Regions from separate parts of the Rhizobium grahamii genome, predicted to be linked through region 1. Evidence: predicted binding sites of a transcription regulator. Region 1 holds the regulator's gene; the other holds the start of a gene.
The links. The regulator HrcA, encoded in region 1, represses chaperone genes, less so after heat shock. The targets are predictions, from matches to a motif close to GTTAGCACTCNCNNNNNGNGAGTGCTAAC.
Positions count from the first base shown of each region.

Region 2: the regulator HrcA is predicted to act here: its motif matches at 2,035-2,063, upstream of groES (co-chaperone GroES).

Region 1 covers NZ_CP043498.1:3,772,722-3,780,051, reverse strand. Annotated here, with positions in the region: gene FZ934_RS18230 (DUF1150 family protein) at 1-145, opposite strand, end outside; gene FZ934_RS18225 (Hsp20 family protein) at 195-626, opposite strand; gene FZ934_RS18220 (nucleoside hydrolase) at 890-1,834, shown strand; gene grpE (nucleotide exchange factor GrpE) at 1,886-2,515, opposite strand; partial or broken gene FZ934_RS18210 (GFA family protein) at 2,735-3,168, shown strand; gene hrcA (heat-inducible transcriptional repressor HrcA) at 3,173-4,261, opposite strand; gene rph (ribonuclease PH) at 4,438-5,157, shown strand; gene FZ934_RS18195 (VOC family protein) at 5,154-5,570, shown strand; gene rdgB (RdgB/HAM1 family non-canonical purine NTP pyrophosphatase) at 5,578-6,222, shown strand; gene hemW (radical SAM family heme chaperone HemW) at 6,231-7,330, shown strand, end outside.
Region 2 covers NZ_CP043498.1:239,407-246,736, forward strand. Annotated here, with positions in the region: gene groL (chaperonin GroEL) at 1-1,624, opposite strand, end outside; gene groES (co-chaperone GroES) at 1,681-1,977, opposite strand; gene chrA (chromate efflux transporter) at 2,271-3,683, shown strand; gene FZ934_RS01220 (TIGR01459 family HAD-type hydrolase) at 3,788-4,636, shown strand; partial or broken gene FZ934_RS01225 (bifunctional riboflavin kinase/FAD synthetase) at 4,665-5,647, shown strand; gene FZ934_RS01230 (DUF3311 domain-containing protein) at 5,779-5,976, shown strand; partial or broken gene mctP (monocarboxylate uptake permease MctP) at 5,966-7,330, shown strand, end outside.

The DNA of each region.
Region 1 (7,330 bases):
CGACGCTTGGATCGATATCCGGCGCTTCGGGAAAGCATCTGGATACGTCTTCAGACCGTATTTTGCGGATGTATGCGACCTCGCCGTTGCCGATACCGGCAAGTTCGGTTTTGGTCAGGTGCGAATTGGCTTCTTTCATCAACATTCCTGTACCTCCATGAGAAGGGACCAACGGCTCAAACAGTGCCGTTGTTCTACTGTGAGACCGAAATGTTAATTTTCTTCACCATACGGGCCGGTTCCGGCCGAATGAGATCTACTGAAAGGAGACCGTTCTTAAGACTTGCGCCGAGAACCTGCATGCCGTCGGCCAGCACGAAGGTGCGCTGAAACTGGCGCGCTGCAATGCCGCGATAGAGGTAATCCCGCTCGCCCTGATCGACCTGGCGACCACGAATCGACAGTTGATTTTCCTCGACGGACACGTCGAGTTCCTCTTCGCTGAAGCCGGCAACGGCGAGCGTGATCCGCAGCCGCTCCGGATCGCCTGCTGAGCGATCCGCGGCAATGCGTTCGATATTGTACGGCGGATATCCATCGCTGGCCTTGGAAAGGCGCTCAAGCGTTTTTTCCATGGCATCGAAGCCCAGAAGCAACGGGCTGGCGAAGGGTGTAATGCGGCTCATAGTCATCAAGTCCTTGATTCAAGCGACCTTGCCGGACCTGACGCTCAGCATCCGGATAGTTCTAATATGGGAACTGCGACGCCCCTACGCAAGGCAAAGCTCGGTGCGGCCCGTTTGCATTCGCTTGACAAAGCTGACGGCGCCTCGCATCAAATCGTGCCCGCAGCGGCTGCGCCGATTTGCAGCGGGCGATGGACCAATGGTGCAAACCAAGAAGAAAAGCACCTAGGAGGATGACACCTAGGAGGATGGGAACAACTGGAATGGCAGACCCGAGAAAGATAATTATCGATACCGACCCAGGTCAGGACGATGCCGCCGCGATCATGCTGGCCTTCGGAAGCCCGGAAGAGCTTCAGGTCCTGGGCATCACGACGGTCGCCGGCAATGTGCCGCTCTCCTATACCAGCCGCAATGCGCGCATTGTCTGCGAACTCTGCGACCGCACCGATACGAAGGTCTTCGCAGGCGCCGACAAGCCGATCGCGCGCAAGCTGGTGACCGCCGAGCACGTGCACGGGAAGACAGGCCTCGATGGCCCTGTTCTCGATGAACCCACGATGCCGCTGCAGGCACAGCATTCGGTCGACTTCATCATCGAGACGCTACGCAGCGAGCCGGAGGGCGCCGTTACGCTCTGCACGCTCGGACCGCTCACCAATATCGGCCTGGCATTCCAGAAGGCACCTGACATCATCCCGCGCGTCCGCGAACTGGTGATGATGGGCGGCGGCTTCTTCGAAGGCGGCAACATCACCCCGGCGGCCGAATTCAATATCTACGTCGACCCCGAGGCCGCGGACATCGTGTTCCGCTCTGGCGTCCCCATCGTGATGATGCCGCTTGACGTCACGCACAAGCTCTTGACCCGCAAGGACCGCGTCAAGCGCATGGCCGATCTCGGCACGCGCCCGGCAATCGCCATGGTCGAGATGCTGGAATTCTTCGAGCGCTTCGATATCGAGAAGTACGGTTCGGACGGCGGCCCGCTGCACGATCCGACCGTGATCGCCTATCTCCTGAAGCCGGAGCTTTTCAAGGGCCGGACCTGCAACGTGGAGATCGAGGTGAAGTCGGAGCTGACGGTCGGCATGACCGTTGTCGACTGGTGGCACGTCACCGACCGCAAGCGCAACGCGCAGGTCATGCGTGACGTTGAAGCGGACGGCTTCTTCGATCTGCTGATCGAGCGCTTCGCCCGCATCTAAAGCTTATAAGGGCGCCGGAAAGATCAGGCCCGCGGGAGCGGGCCGATCGGATCAAGCGTCCTTCTGGTCGAAGATCGAATTGGTTTCGGGTTCGACAAGCTTCGGGCCGCCCTTGGCGACGCCGACCATGGCAGGACGCAGAACGCGCTCGCCAATTGTGTAGCCAGCCTGAACGACCTGAACGACCGTATTGTTGGGCACTTCGGGGTTCGGAACTTCGAACATCGCCTGATGGAAGTTCGGATCGAACTTCTGGCCAACCGGCTCCAGCTTGCGGACGCCGTGACGCTCAAGCGCCGACAGCATCGAGCGCTCGGTCATCTCGACGCCTTCGATCAGCGTATTGAGACCGGCATCGCCAGCAGCCTTGGCTTCTTCCGGGACAGCATCGATGGCGCGACGCAGATTGTCCGAGACCGCCAGCATGTCACGGGCGAAGCCAGCGGCAGAGTAGGTCTTGGCGTCCTTGACCTCACGCTCCGTGCGGCGACGCAGATTGTCCATTTCGGCAGCCAGGCGCAGATAACGATCGCGCAGCTCGGCATTTTCAGCCTTGAGGAGAGCCAATGGATCGGGCTGCGCCGTGTCTTCGGTGGCCTCGTTTTCGACGTTTGCGGCCGCGTCTGCTGCAGCTTCGGCCGCGGCGGCGTCAGGTCCGTTCTTCGTCGTTTCGTCAGTCATGACGTTCTCCGGTAATTGGTGTCTTTCAGGATGTGCCCGATATCGAGCTTTGGCGGGCAAAAATCAAGTCTGCGTGACCGAAAAGCATGCGATGCTGGCCAGGCAGAGTCCTCTTCCCTGGTATCAGCCGCCTTGACTTGCTCCCGCTAAAGTTCTTTTATTTTAGTGATAACTAAATATCCCAGTGCTTCGACCTTTTCCGGTCAGGGAGCTGCCACCATGAACGATCAGAAGAGCTATTCGGGGCGCTGCTTTTGCGGTGCCGTGGAGATTGTCGCTACCGGCGAACCGGTGGCGATGGGCTATTGCCATTGCGCCTCCTGCCGGCATTGGTCGGCGGGCCGGTCAACGCCTTCACGCTGTGGCAGCCGCAGTCTGTCCGCGTTACCAAGGGCGGGGAACATGTCGAGGGCTATCAGAAGTCCGATACAAGCGTGCGAAAATTCTGCGAGCTATGCGGCGGCCATCTCTATACCGAGCATCCGACGTGGGGCGTTACCGATGTCTACGCGGCACTCTTGCCCGACTTCAAGTATGTCCCCGCATTGCATGTGAACTATCAGGAAAGCGTGCTGCGGATCCGCGACGGGCTGCCGAAGTACAAGGACATGCCGGCTGAGATGGGCGGTTCGGGCGACCTGCTGCCGGAGTAGCGGCCTATTTCGTACCACGTGACAGGCGCGTCATCAGCTGGGCGGTGTAATCGACCATCGGGACGATGCGCGAATAGTTGAGCCGCGTCGGGCCGATGACCCCTACGGCGCCGACAATGCGGTCGTCGTCATCGCGGTAGGGCGCAACGATCAGCGACGAGCCGGAGAGCGAGAAAAGTTTGTTTTCCGAGCCGATGAAAATCCGCACACCCGGGCCGCTTTCGGCAAGATTGAGAAGCTCGAGCAGACTGTCCTTCTTCTCGAGGTCGTCGAACAGCATACGCAGGCGGTCGAGATCGTCCGCGCCGGCGAGACCCTCCAACAGATTGGCACGACCGCGAATGATGAGCTGCGCCGGCTTGCCTTCGTCGGCGCTGCCGGACCAGACGGCGATGCCACGCTCCACGAGCGCCTGTGACAATGTATCGAGCTCGCTGCGCACCTCGTCCTTCAGCCGGCTCAGCTGATTGCTCAGCTCCGGCAGCGTCTGGCCGGTCATGTGCGCATTGAGGAAATTGGCGGCCTCGGTCAGCTGCGACGACGTCACGCCGGCTGGAAGCTCGATGATACGGTTTTCCACCTGGTCGTGATCACCAACGAGCACCGCAAGCGCCTTGGTCGGCTCAAGCCGGATGAATTCGACATGCTTGAGGACGGGATCGCTCTTCGAGGTAATGACGAGACCGGCACCGCGCGAAATGCCCGACAGCATTCGGCTTGCCTCGTTCATCATCAGTTCCATCGGATTGTCGCGGCTCTCGGCGCGCACCTGCCGGTCGATGTTGGCACGGTCCTCGGCGGAGAGGTCTCCCACCTGCATGAAGGCATCGACAAAGAAGCGGAGCCCGATCTGCGTCGGCAGGCGGCCGGCGCTCACATGCGGCGAATAGATGAGCCCGAGTTCCTCCAGGTCGCTCATGACGTTGCGCACGGAGGCTGGCGACAGCGACATCGGCAAAATCCGCGACAGATTGCGGGAGCCGAGCGGCTCACCCGTTTCCAGATAGCCCTCTACGATGCGGCGAAAGATTTCCTTGGAGCGTTCATCCAGCGCAGCCACGGCATCTGAAACCGACGTCGATCTGAACTCCATGAAACTTTGTGTATCCGTGCTGACAATGATCCGACAAAATATAGCCAATCTCAGAGCAGCGGCAAAAGGGAAATTGCAAATGAGCGCTGCCAATCGTAGAAGCTCTCAACAACATAAGCACGCATGACTTGTCCAAGATGATTGATCGTCCCGGCATCATGCTTCAGGAGAATTCTATGCGGCCCTCAGGCAGAAAAACCGACCAGATGCGCAAGGTCTCGTTCGAGCGCAACTTCTCCAAGCACGCGGAAGGCTCCTGTCTGGTGAAGTTCGGCGATACGCATGTGCTGTGCACGGCTAGCGTCGAGGAAAAGCCGCCGGCATGGCTGCGCAATACCGGCAAGGGCTGGGTCACGGCTGAATACGGCATGCTGCCACGCGCGACCGGCGACCGCATGAAGCGCGAGGCTGCGACCGGCAAGCAGGGTGGCCGCACCCAGGAAATCCAGCGTCTGATCGGCCGTTCGCTGCGCGCCGTCGTCGATCTCAAGGAACTTGGCGAACGCCAGATCACGCTCGACTGCGACGTCATCCAGGCGGACGGCGGAACGCGCACAGCGTCGATCACCGGCGCGTGGATTGCGCTCTACGACTGCCTGAAGTGGATGGAAAGCCGCAACATGCTCAAGGTCGAGCGGGTGCTGAAGGACCATGTCGCCGCGATTTCGTGCGGCATCTTTGCCAATCAGCCGGTCCTCGATCTCGACTACCTCGAAGATTCCTCTGCAGAAACCGACGCGAACTTCGTGATGACGGGCACCGGCGGCATCGTCGAAATCCAGGGCACGGCCGAGGGCACGCCCTTCACCGATGAGGAATTCGCATCGCTGATGGCGCTCGCCAAGGGCGGTATCGCCGAGCTCGTCGCCATGCAGAAGCAGGCCATCGCCGGATGAACGACATGCTGGAAGGCATGCTGGAGACGGCGCTCTATGCTGAGGATCTCGACACGGCCGAAGCCTTCTATGAAGGCATTCTCGGTCTTGCGAAGATCTCGCGGAGCGGTGACCGGCATGTCTTCTTTCGCTGCGGTGCAGGCGTGCTGCTGATCTTCAATCCCAAGGAAACGATCAAGCCGCCCGCACCCGGCTCCCTGCAGGTACCGCCGCACGGGACAACTGGTTCGGGACATGCCTGCTTCCGTGTCTCAAGGGAAAATCTCGATGCGATGGCCAGCCGGCTCAAGTCCGAAGGCGTTGCCATCGAGTCCGAAGTCACCTGGCCGCAAGGCGGCCGATCGATCTATTTCCGCGACCCCGCGGGCAACAGCCTCGAATGTGCTGAAGCCAGGATCTGGGGCATCGAATAGGACCACCATGCGCAAGCTCGAAACCAAGACCATCGTCGTTGCCAGCCACAATGCCGGCAAGATCCGCGAAATCCAGGACCTGATCGGACCGCTCGGCTTCACCGCGAAATCGGCGGCTGAACTGAATTTCGTCGAGCCAGATGAGACCGGAACGACCTTCGAGGAAAATGCAAAGATCAAGGCGCTGGCGTCGGCGGAGGCTTCCGGCCTGCCGGCGCTGTCGGACGATTCTGGTCTGGTTATCGACGCCCTTGGCGGCGATCCAGGCGTTTACACCGCCAATTGGGCCGAAACACCCGATGGCACCCGCGATTTCGCAATGGCCATGCAGAAGGTCGAGACGGCTCTGGAAAAGGCCGGCGCTTCGAAGCTGGAACAGCGCACCGCGCGCTTCGTCAGCGTTCTCTGCCTTGCCTGGCCTGATGGTCACACCGAACTCTTCCGGGGCGAGGTCGAGGGCGCTGTCGTCTGGCCGCCGCGCGGCAGCCAGGGCTTCGGCTACGATCCGGTCTTTCAACCCGAAGGCTATGAGACTACCTTTGGCGAGATGAGCGCGGAAGAAAAGCACGGCTGGAAGCCGGGCGACGCAGAAGCCCTGTCGCACCGCGCCCGCGCCTTCAAGATTTTCGTCGAAACCTGCCTGGAAGCCTAAGGGCGAACGTGGACACTTTGGAACAGCCTAACCTGACGCGCTATGCGGCCCTTCTGCCCGATACCGGTGAGCCCGGCTTCGGCGTCTATGTGCATTGGCCGTTCTGTGCCGCCAAGTGCCCCTATTGCGACTTCAACAGCCATGTCCGCCACCAGCCGGTGGATCAGGAGCGCTTCACGGCCGCCTTCCTGAAGGAGATGGCGACGGTGCGCCAACTGAGCGGACCGAAGACCGTCACGAGCGTCTTCCTCGGCGGCGGCACGCCATCGTTGATGGACCCCTCGACGGTTGCGGCCATTCTCGACGGCATCGGCAAGCACTGGCATATGTCTGATGGTATCGAGATCACCATGGAGGCGAACCCCTCCAGCGTCGAGGCCGAGCGTTTCCGCGGCTATCGCGCCGCCGGCGTCAACCGCGTCTCGCTCGGCGTCCAGGCGCTGAACGATCGGGACCTGAAGTTTCTCGGACGGCTGCACGATGTTGCCGATGCGCTGAAAGCGATCAAGCTCGCGCGCGACATCTTCCCGCGCATGTCCTTCGATCTGATCTATGCCCGCCCGAACCAGACGGTCGAGGAATGGGAGCGCGAACTGAAGGAGGCGATCTCCTACGCGGTCGATCACCTCTCGCTCTATCAGCTGACCATCGAAGAGGGGACGCCCTTCTTCGGCCTCCACAAGGCCGGCAAGCTTATCGTTCCGGATGGCGATCAGTCGGCGCTGCTCTATGAGGCGACGCAGGAGATCACGGCCCGCGAAGGGCTGCCTGCCTACGAAGTCTCGAACCACGCCCGCCCGGGCGCGGAGAGCCGCCACAACCTCACCTATTGGCGCTACGGCGACTATGCCGGCATCGGACCAGGCGCCCACGGGCGGCTGACACGCGGCAGCATGAAGATTGCCACCGCGACCGAACGCAAGCCGGAAAGCTGGCTCGATCTCGTCGAGCGCGACGGGCACGGCATGCTCGATCAGGAACAGCTTGGCTACGATGAGCAGGCGGACGAACTGCTGCTGATGGGGCTGCGCCTGAAGGAAGGCGTCGATCTCGCCCGCTGGCAGCAGCTTTCGGGCCGCGACCCGGACCCCAAGCGGGAAGAATTCCT
Region 2 (7,330 bases), 390 kb from region 1:
CGCCCATGCCGCCCATGCCGCCAGGCATGCCGGCCGGTGCGTCCTTCTTCGGCAGCTCGGCGATCATGGCTTCCGTCGTGATCAGCAGCGAAGCAACCGAAGCTGCGTTCTGCAGAGCCGTACGAACGACCTTGACCGGGTCGACGATGCCCATGGCGATCATGTCGCCATATTCAGACGTCTGAGCGTTGTAGCCGAAGTTGTCTTCGTTCTTGTCGAGAACCTTGCCGACAACGATCGAAGCTTCGTCACCAGCGTTTTCTGCGATCTGGCGAACCAGAGCCTGCAGAGCGCGGCGGATGATGTTGATGCCAGCTTCCTGGTCGTCGTTCTCACCCTTGGCGGCGATCTTCGTGGAGGAGCGCAGCAGAGCGATACCACCGCCCGGTACGATACCTTCCTGAACAGCAGCGCGCGTCGCGTTGAGAGCGTCGTCGATGCGGTCCTTCTTTTCCTTGACTTCGATTTCCGTGGAGCCGCCAACGCGGATGACGGCAACGCCGCCAGCGAGCTTGGCAAGGCGTTCCTGCAGCTTTTCGCGGTCATAGTCCGAAGAGGTTTCTTCGATCTGAGCCTTGATCTGCGCAACGCGGCCTTCGATGTCGGACTTGGCGCCAGCGCCGTCGACGATCGTGGTGTTTTCCTTGGAGATCGAAACCTTCTTGGAACGGCCGAGCATGTCGAGCGTAACGGATTCGAGCTTGATGCCGAGGTCTTCGGAGATGACGGTGCCGCCCGTGAGGATGGCGATGTCTTCCAGCATGGCCTTGCGGCGGTCGCCGAAGCCAGGAGCCTTGACGGCAGCGATCTTCAGGCCGCCGCGCAGCTTGTTGACGACGAGCGTAGCAAGAGCTTCGCCTTCAACGTCTTCAGCGATGATGAGGAGCGGCTTGCCGGTCTGAACGACAGCTTCGAGAACCGGGAGCATAGCCTGGAGGTTCGAGAGCTTCTTCTCGTGGAGGAGAATGAAAGCGTCTTCGAGGTCAGCAACCATCTTTTCCGGGTTGGTGACGAAGTACGGGCTGAGGTAGCCGCGGTCGAACTGCATGCCTTCGACGACTTCGAGTTCGGTTTCAGCGGTCTTGGCTTCTTCGACGGTGATAACACCTTCGTTGCCAACCTTCTGCATGGCTTCAGCAATGTCGAGGCCGACCTGCTTGTCGCCGTTTGCGGAGATCGTGCCGACCTGAGCAACTTCAGCCGAGGTGGAGATCTTCTTTGCCTTGGCCTGCAGGTCCTTGACGACTTCTGCAACAGCGAGGTCGATACCGCGCTTCAGGTCCATCGGGTTCATCCCGGCAGCAACTGCCTTGGCGCCTTCGCGAACGATAGCGCGGGCCAGAACGGTTGCCGTCGTGGTGCCGTCGCCGGCGATGTCGTTGGTCTTCGAAGCAACTTCGCGGACCATCTGGGCGCCCATGTTTTCGAACTTGTCTTCGAGTTCGATTTCCTTGGCGACCGATACACCGTCCTTGGTGATGCGCGGAGCGCCGAAGGACTTGTCGATAACGACGTTACGGCCCTTCGGGCCGAGGGTGACCTGCACTGCGTCAGCGAGGATGTCGACGCCGCGCAGCATCTTTTCGCGCGCAGAGCGGCCGAACTTTACTTCTTTAGCTGCCATTTTGGTTACTCCTGAATAGGGGTGTCAGCGATAAACGGGTCGGGATAACCGGCAGATCAGCCGATGATGCCCATGATGTCGGCTTCCTTCATGATCAGAAGGTCTTCGCCGTTGATCTTGACTTCGGTGCCGGACCACTTGCCGAACAGAACGCGATCACCAGCCTTGACGTCGAGAGCGACGACCTTGCCGGATTCATCACGAGCGCCGGAACCGACGGCGACGATTTCGCCTTCCTGCGGCTTTTCCTTGGCGGTGTCAGGAATGATGATGCCGCCCTTGGTCTTTTCTTCGGACTCAACGCGGCGAACGACGACGCGATCGTGAAGGGGGCGGAAGTTGGTGCTTGCCATTGTCTAATCCCTCGATCAAATGACATCTGCGAGCCGTGATGACCCGCGCGGATGGGTGTTAGCACTCGTGCTTGATGAGTGCTAGCGGCGTGCATTTAGGAGTGGCCCGGCGGGGAGTCAAGAACGACCGCAATTTTTCTTCGCCGCGCTCGGCAATAGGCTTAACAGCATATCCTTGTCGGAAGTGAGACAGCCGCGCCTGTCGTGAATCTTTCCAGCATCCGCCCTCGATTGCCGGAGGATTGTCGTGCCCCTTGGCCGATGCTATCGAACGTCCGTAGCGGGGCAGGGGAATGACATCGGTGAACACGGCGATTGCGACAGACGAAATCGTGGCGGCGCCGCCTCTTGGCCAGGCCGTTCGCGTTTGGGCGCGCATCGGTTGCCTGAGCTTCGGAGGTCCAGCCGGCCAGATCGCGCTGATGCACAAGGTCGTGGTCGAGGAAAAGCGGTGGATATCCGAGGAACGCTTTCTGCACGCCTTGAGCTATTGCATGCTGCTGCCCGGCCCGGAAGCGCAGCAGCTCGCAACCTATATCGGCTGGCTCATGCACGGCGTTCGCGGCGGCCTGCTTGCCGGTCTGCTTTTCATACTTCCCGGTTTCGCCGTCATTCTTCTCTTGTCGGGACTGTATGCCGAGTTTCATGAGACCGGATGGCTGACAGCAGTGTTCTTCGGCCTGAAGGCGGCGGTCCTCGCCATCGTGATCGAAGCGCTCTTGAGGCTGGGTGGCCGGGCGCTCAAGAACCGTTTTCATCATATCGTGGCGGCCGCGTCGTTCCTCGGGCTTTTCCTGCTAAACCTCCCGTTTCCGCTGGTGGTCGTGCTGGCAGGCGCCGCAGGCTTTGGTCTGGCTCGTTATCGTGCCCGACAAGAGGCCGAGCCGAAAGCCGGGCCGCGCTCGCTGCCAACGCGTCCGACGACGAGATCGATCGCGCGTCCTCTTCTAGTGCTAGTGGGCTGGGTTCTGATCTGGCAATCGCCGCTTTTGATCGTGCGTGCGCTTGACGCCCCGACGGATCTGCTCGCCGAAGCCTTGAGTGGTGAGGCCAACGTGTTCGGTGCCGTCTTCATCTTCTTTTCGAAGATGGCCGTCATCACCTTCGGCGGAGCCTATGCCGTGCTTACCTATGTGGCGCAGATTGCCGTCGGCCACTATGCCTGGCTGAAACCCGGCGAGATGCTGGATGGTCTGGCGCTGGCGGAAACCACGCCGGGGCCGCTTGTCCTCGTTCTCTGTTTCGTCGGTTTTCTCGCCGGCTACCGCAATCCTGTCGCGATGGTGCCGCTTGCGGGCGGCGTCTTCGGCGCCTTCCTTGCCGCCTGGGCAACATTCGTCCCGAGCTTCGTCTGGATTTTCGCAGGCGCACCTTTCATTGAAAGACTGCGCAGCAACGCGATGGTTTCGGCCGCCTTGTCGGCCATCACCGCCGCCATCGTCGGCGTCATTCTCAATCTCGCCGTCTGGTTCGGTCTGCATGTCCTCTTCGCGGAGGTGGGGCGCGTCGCGATCTTGTCGACAGGCGTCGGGTTGCCTCTGATAAGCCTTGCATGGCCGGAATGGCGCAGCATCGACATCGGTGCGGTCGCGCTTTTCGTCGCCGCCGCGATTATGCTCTTCCGCTTCAAGGCTGGCGTGGTCAAGATCCTGGGTGTATCGGCCCTGGCCGGTCTCGCGATCAAGCTCGGCGAAGCATTCCTTTGAGTTTCCCGCTGGCATTTTGGTTCGATAGCCCGGAAAAATGCCTTGCCTTCCCGCCATGCCTTTGCGATGTCACGCCCTGACTGAACGAGGATCGGAAAATCGGAATGGCCAAGCGGATCGAAACCTTTGCAGAAATCGCCAGTCAGTACGACGCTGTCTTCTGTGATGTCTGGGGCGTTCTCCATAATGGCGTCGATCCCTTTCCAAAGGCCGGCGCCGCACTTGCGGCAGCGCGGGAACAAGGCCTCACCGTCGTCCTCATCACAAATTCGCCGCGCATCGCCCCGCAGGTCGTGGCACAACTGCGCCAGATCGGCGTGCCCGACGAAGCCTATGACCAGATCGTCACCTCGGGTGACGTGACGCGCGGCCTGATCGCGCAGGGCCCGAAGAAAGTATTTCTGCTTGGCCCCGAGCGCGACGTTGCCCTCATAGAGGGCCTCGGCGTCGAGCGTGTCGATGCCAAGGAGGCGACATCGGTCGTCTGCTCCGGCTTCTTCGACGACGAAACGGAGACGCCGGAAGACTACACGGATATGCTCAAGGAGTTTCAGGCGCGCAACGTGCCGATGATCTGCGCCAATCCCGATCTGGTCGTCGAGCGCGGCCACAAGATCATCCCGTGCGCAGGCGCCATGGCGGCCTACTACAATCAGCTCGGCGGCGAGACCCGCATTGCCGGCAAGCCGCATAGCCCGATCTATGACGCCGTTTTGTCGGTGGCCCGCGAGGTTCGCGGCGATGTCCCGCTTGGCCGTATCCTTGCGATCGGCGACGGAATGCCGACCGATGTGCGCGGCGCGCTCGATTATGGTCTCGATCTGCTCTATATCAGCGGCGGCATCCACGCTAAGGAATACACGCTCAACGGCGAGACGGACGAGGCCATTCTGACGGCCTATCTGGAACGCGAGCGTGCCACCCCGAAGTGGTGGATGCCGCGTCTCGCATAAGCCTACCGCCCGAGAAAAGTCCTGCCCGATGACCGTTTTCCACCGCAATGAAACCCGTGAACCCCTGCCGGCCCACCTGAGGGGCGGAGTGGTCGCCGTTGGCAATTTCGACGGCGTTCATCGCGGCCATCAATCGGTTCTTGAACGTGCGCTGCAGATTGCCGAACGCCGTGGCATCCCGGCTCTGGTGCTGACCTTCGAACCGCACCCGCGCGCCGTTTTCAAGCCCGATGCGCCGGTTTTCCGGATCACGCCGGCGCCGCTGCGTGCCCGTATCCTCGAGGCCCTGGCTTCAAGGCGGTTGTCGAATATCCGTTCGACCGTGCTTTCGCCCAGAGGACGCCTGAGGATTTCGTCCACACGGTCCTGAAGGACTGGCTGGGCGCTTCCGAGGTCGTTACCGGCTTCGACTTTCATTTCGGCCACAATCGCGAGGGCGGCCCGGCCTTCCTGATGGATGCCGGCCAGAAATACGGCTTCGGCGTAACATTGGTCGATGCTTTTCGTGACGAGAATGCCGATGTCGTCTCCTCCAGCAACATTCGCGAGCTGCTGAAGGGCGGCGACGTCAGCGCAGCGGCAGGAATGCTCGGCTATCACTATACCGTGGAAGCGGAAGTCATCGGTGGCGAGAAGCTTGGCCGGCAGCTCGGGTTCCCGACGGCGAACATGCGACTTCTACCCGAAGCCGCCCTGAAGGCCGGTATCTACGCCGTCAAGTTCCGCCTGGCAGACGGCACGGTTCATGATGGTGTCGCAAGCTACGGTCGCCGCCCGACGGTCACCGACAATGGTGCCCCCTTGCTCGAGACCTACGTCTTCGATTTCAGCGGCGATCTCTACGGGCAGATCTGTTCGGTCTCCTTCTTCGGTTATCTGCGCCCCGAACTGAAGTTCGATGGCCTCGACCCGCTCGTCGAGCAGATGAACCGCGACAAGGAAGAGGCGCGCGCTCTCCTTGCAGGCGTCCAGCCGCTCAGCGAACTCGATCGCAAGATCTGCTTCGCCTGACGTTCCAGTCGCCTTCGAAAATTGTGGCTCTTTCGGGGCAGCCGCGCTTGCCGTGCGCGCTTGCGGGGATATCTCATCTATTTGATAAGACGCGGATTCGCTGCGCCCCAGCACCGAAAGGCAATCATCACATGGATAAGAGGTTTGGAACGGCGGCCTGCTGGCTGCTCATCATTCCCTATATCGGGCTCCTATGGGTTCCCTTCTATAATTTTCACGATCCGGTCCTGCTCGGGTTCCCTTTTTTCTACTGGTATCAGCTGGCCTGGGTGCCGATCACCGCCGTCCTGACCTGGATTGCCTACCGGAGCATGCGCGATGACGACTGAACTCGACGCCACCGCGCTTTCCGTCTTCATCTTCTTCTTCGTGCTCGTCACGGTCATGGGCTTCGTTGCTTCCCGCTGGCGCAAGCCCGAAACGCTCGCCCACATCGATGAATGGGCCTCGGCGGCCGCAGCTTCGGCACCTGGATTACCTGGTTCCTGGTCGGCGGCGACTTCTACACCGCCTACACGGTCATCGCCGTTCCGGCCCTCGTCTACACCGTCGGCGCCTACGGCTTCTTTGCCCTGCCATACACGATCGTGGTCTATCCCTTCGTTTTCATGGTCATGCCCGTGCTGTGGAAGCGGGCGAGGGACTTCGGCTACGTGACGGCGGGCGACGTCGTCCACGGCCAGTATGGGTCGCGCGGGCTGGAGCTTGCCGTCGCGGCGACCGGCGTGATCGCGACGATGCCCTATATCGCGCTTCAGCTCGTCGGCATGACGGCGGCGCTGAAGGCATTGGGCCTTCACGGTGAAATACCCCTGGCGATCGCCTTCATCGTTCTGGCGCTCTATACCTATTCGGCGGGCCTGCGCGCGCCGGCGCTGATCGCCTTCGTCAAGGACATCATGATCTACATCGTCGTGATCGCCGCTGTCGCGCTCATCCCCTCGAAGCTTGGCGGCTATGCCAACGTCTTCGCTTCGGCGGATGCGGCGTTCCAGGCGAAGGGATCGGGAAGCCTGCTGCTCGGTGGCAACCAGTATGTCGCCTACGCCACTCTCGCGCTCGGCTCGGCGCTCGCAGCCTTCATGTATCCGCATACGCTGACCGGTATCTTTGCGTCCAACAGCGGCAACACGATCCGCAAGAACGCCGTTCTCTTGCCGGCCTATACGCTGCTGCTCGGCCTTCTGGCGCTCCTCGGTTACATGGGGCATGCCGCCGGGCTGAAGCTCGATAGCGCCAACGATGTGGTTCCGGCGCTGTTCCAGACGCTGTTCCCGAGTTGGTTTGCGGGCTTTGCCTTCGCGGCGATTGCCATCGGCGCGCTGGTGCCGGCGGCGGTGATGAGCATCGGGGCGGCCAACCTCTTTACCCGCAACTTCTGGAAAGCCTACGTCAACCCCGCGGTCTCCGATGCCGGCGAGGCAAAGGTCGCCAAGGTAACGTCGCTGGTCGTCAAGGTCGGCGCGCTGCTCGTCATCATCTTCCTGCCGACGCAGTTCGCCCTCGATCTTCAATTGCTGGGCGGGGTCTGGATTCTGCAGACGCTTCCCGCGCTCGTGTTCGGCCTTTACACGGGATGGTTCCGCGCCCCGGCCTGCTGGCCGGCTGGTTTGTCGGTTTCTTCGGCGGCACGCTGCTTGTCTGGATCAACGGCCTGAAGCCGCTTCAGCCGATTGCCTTCGG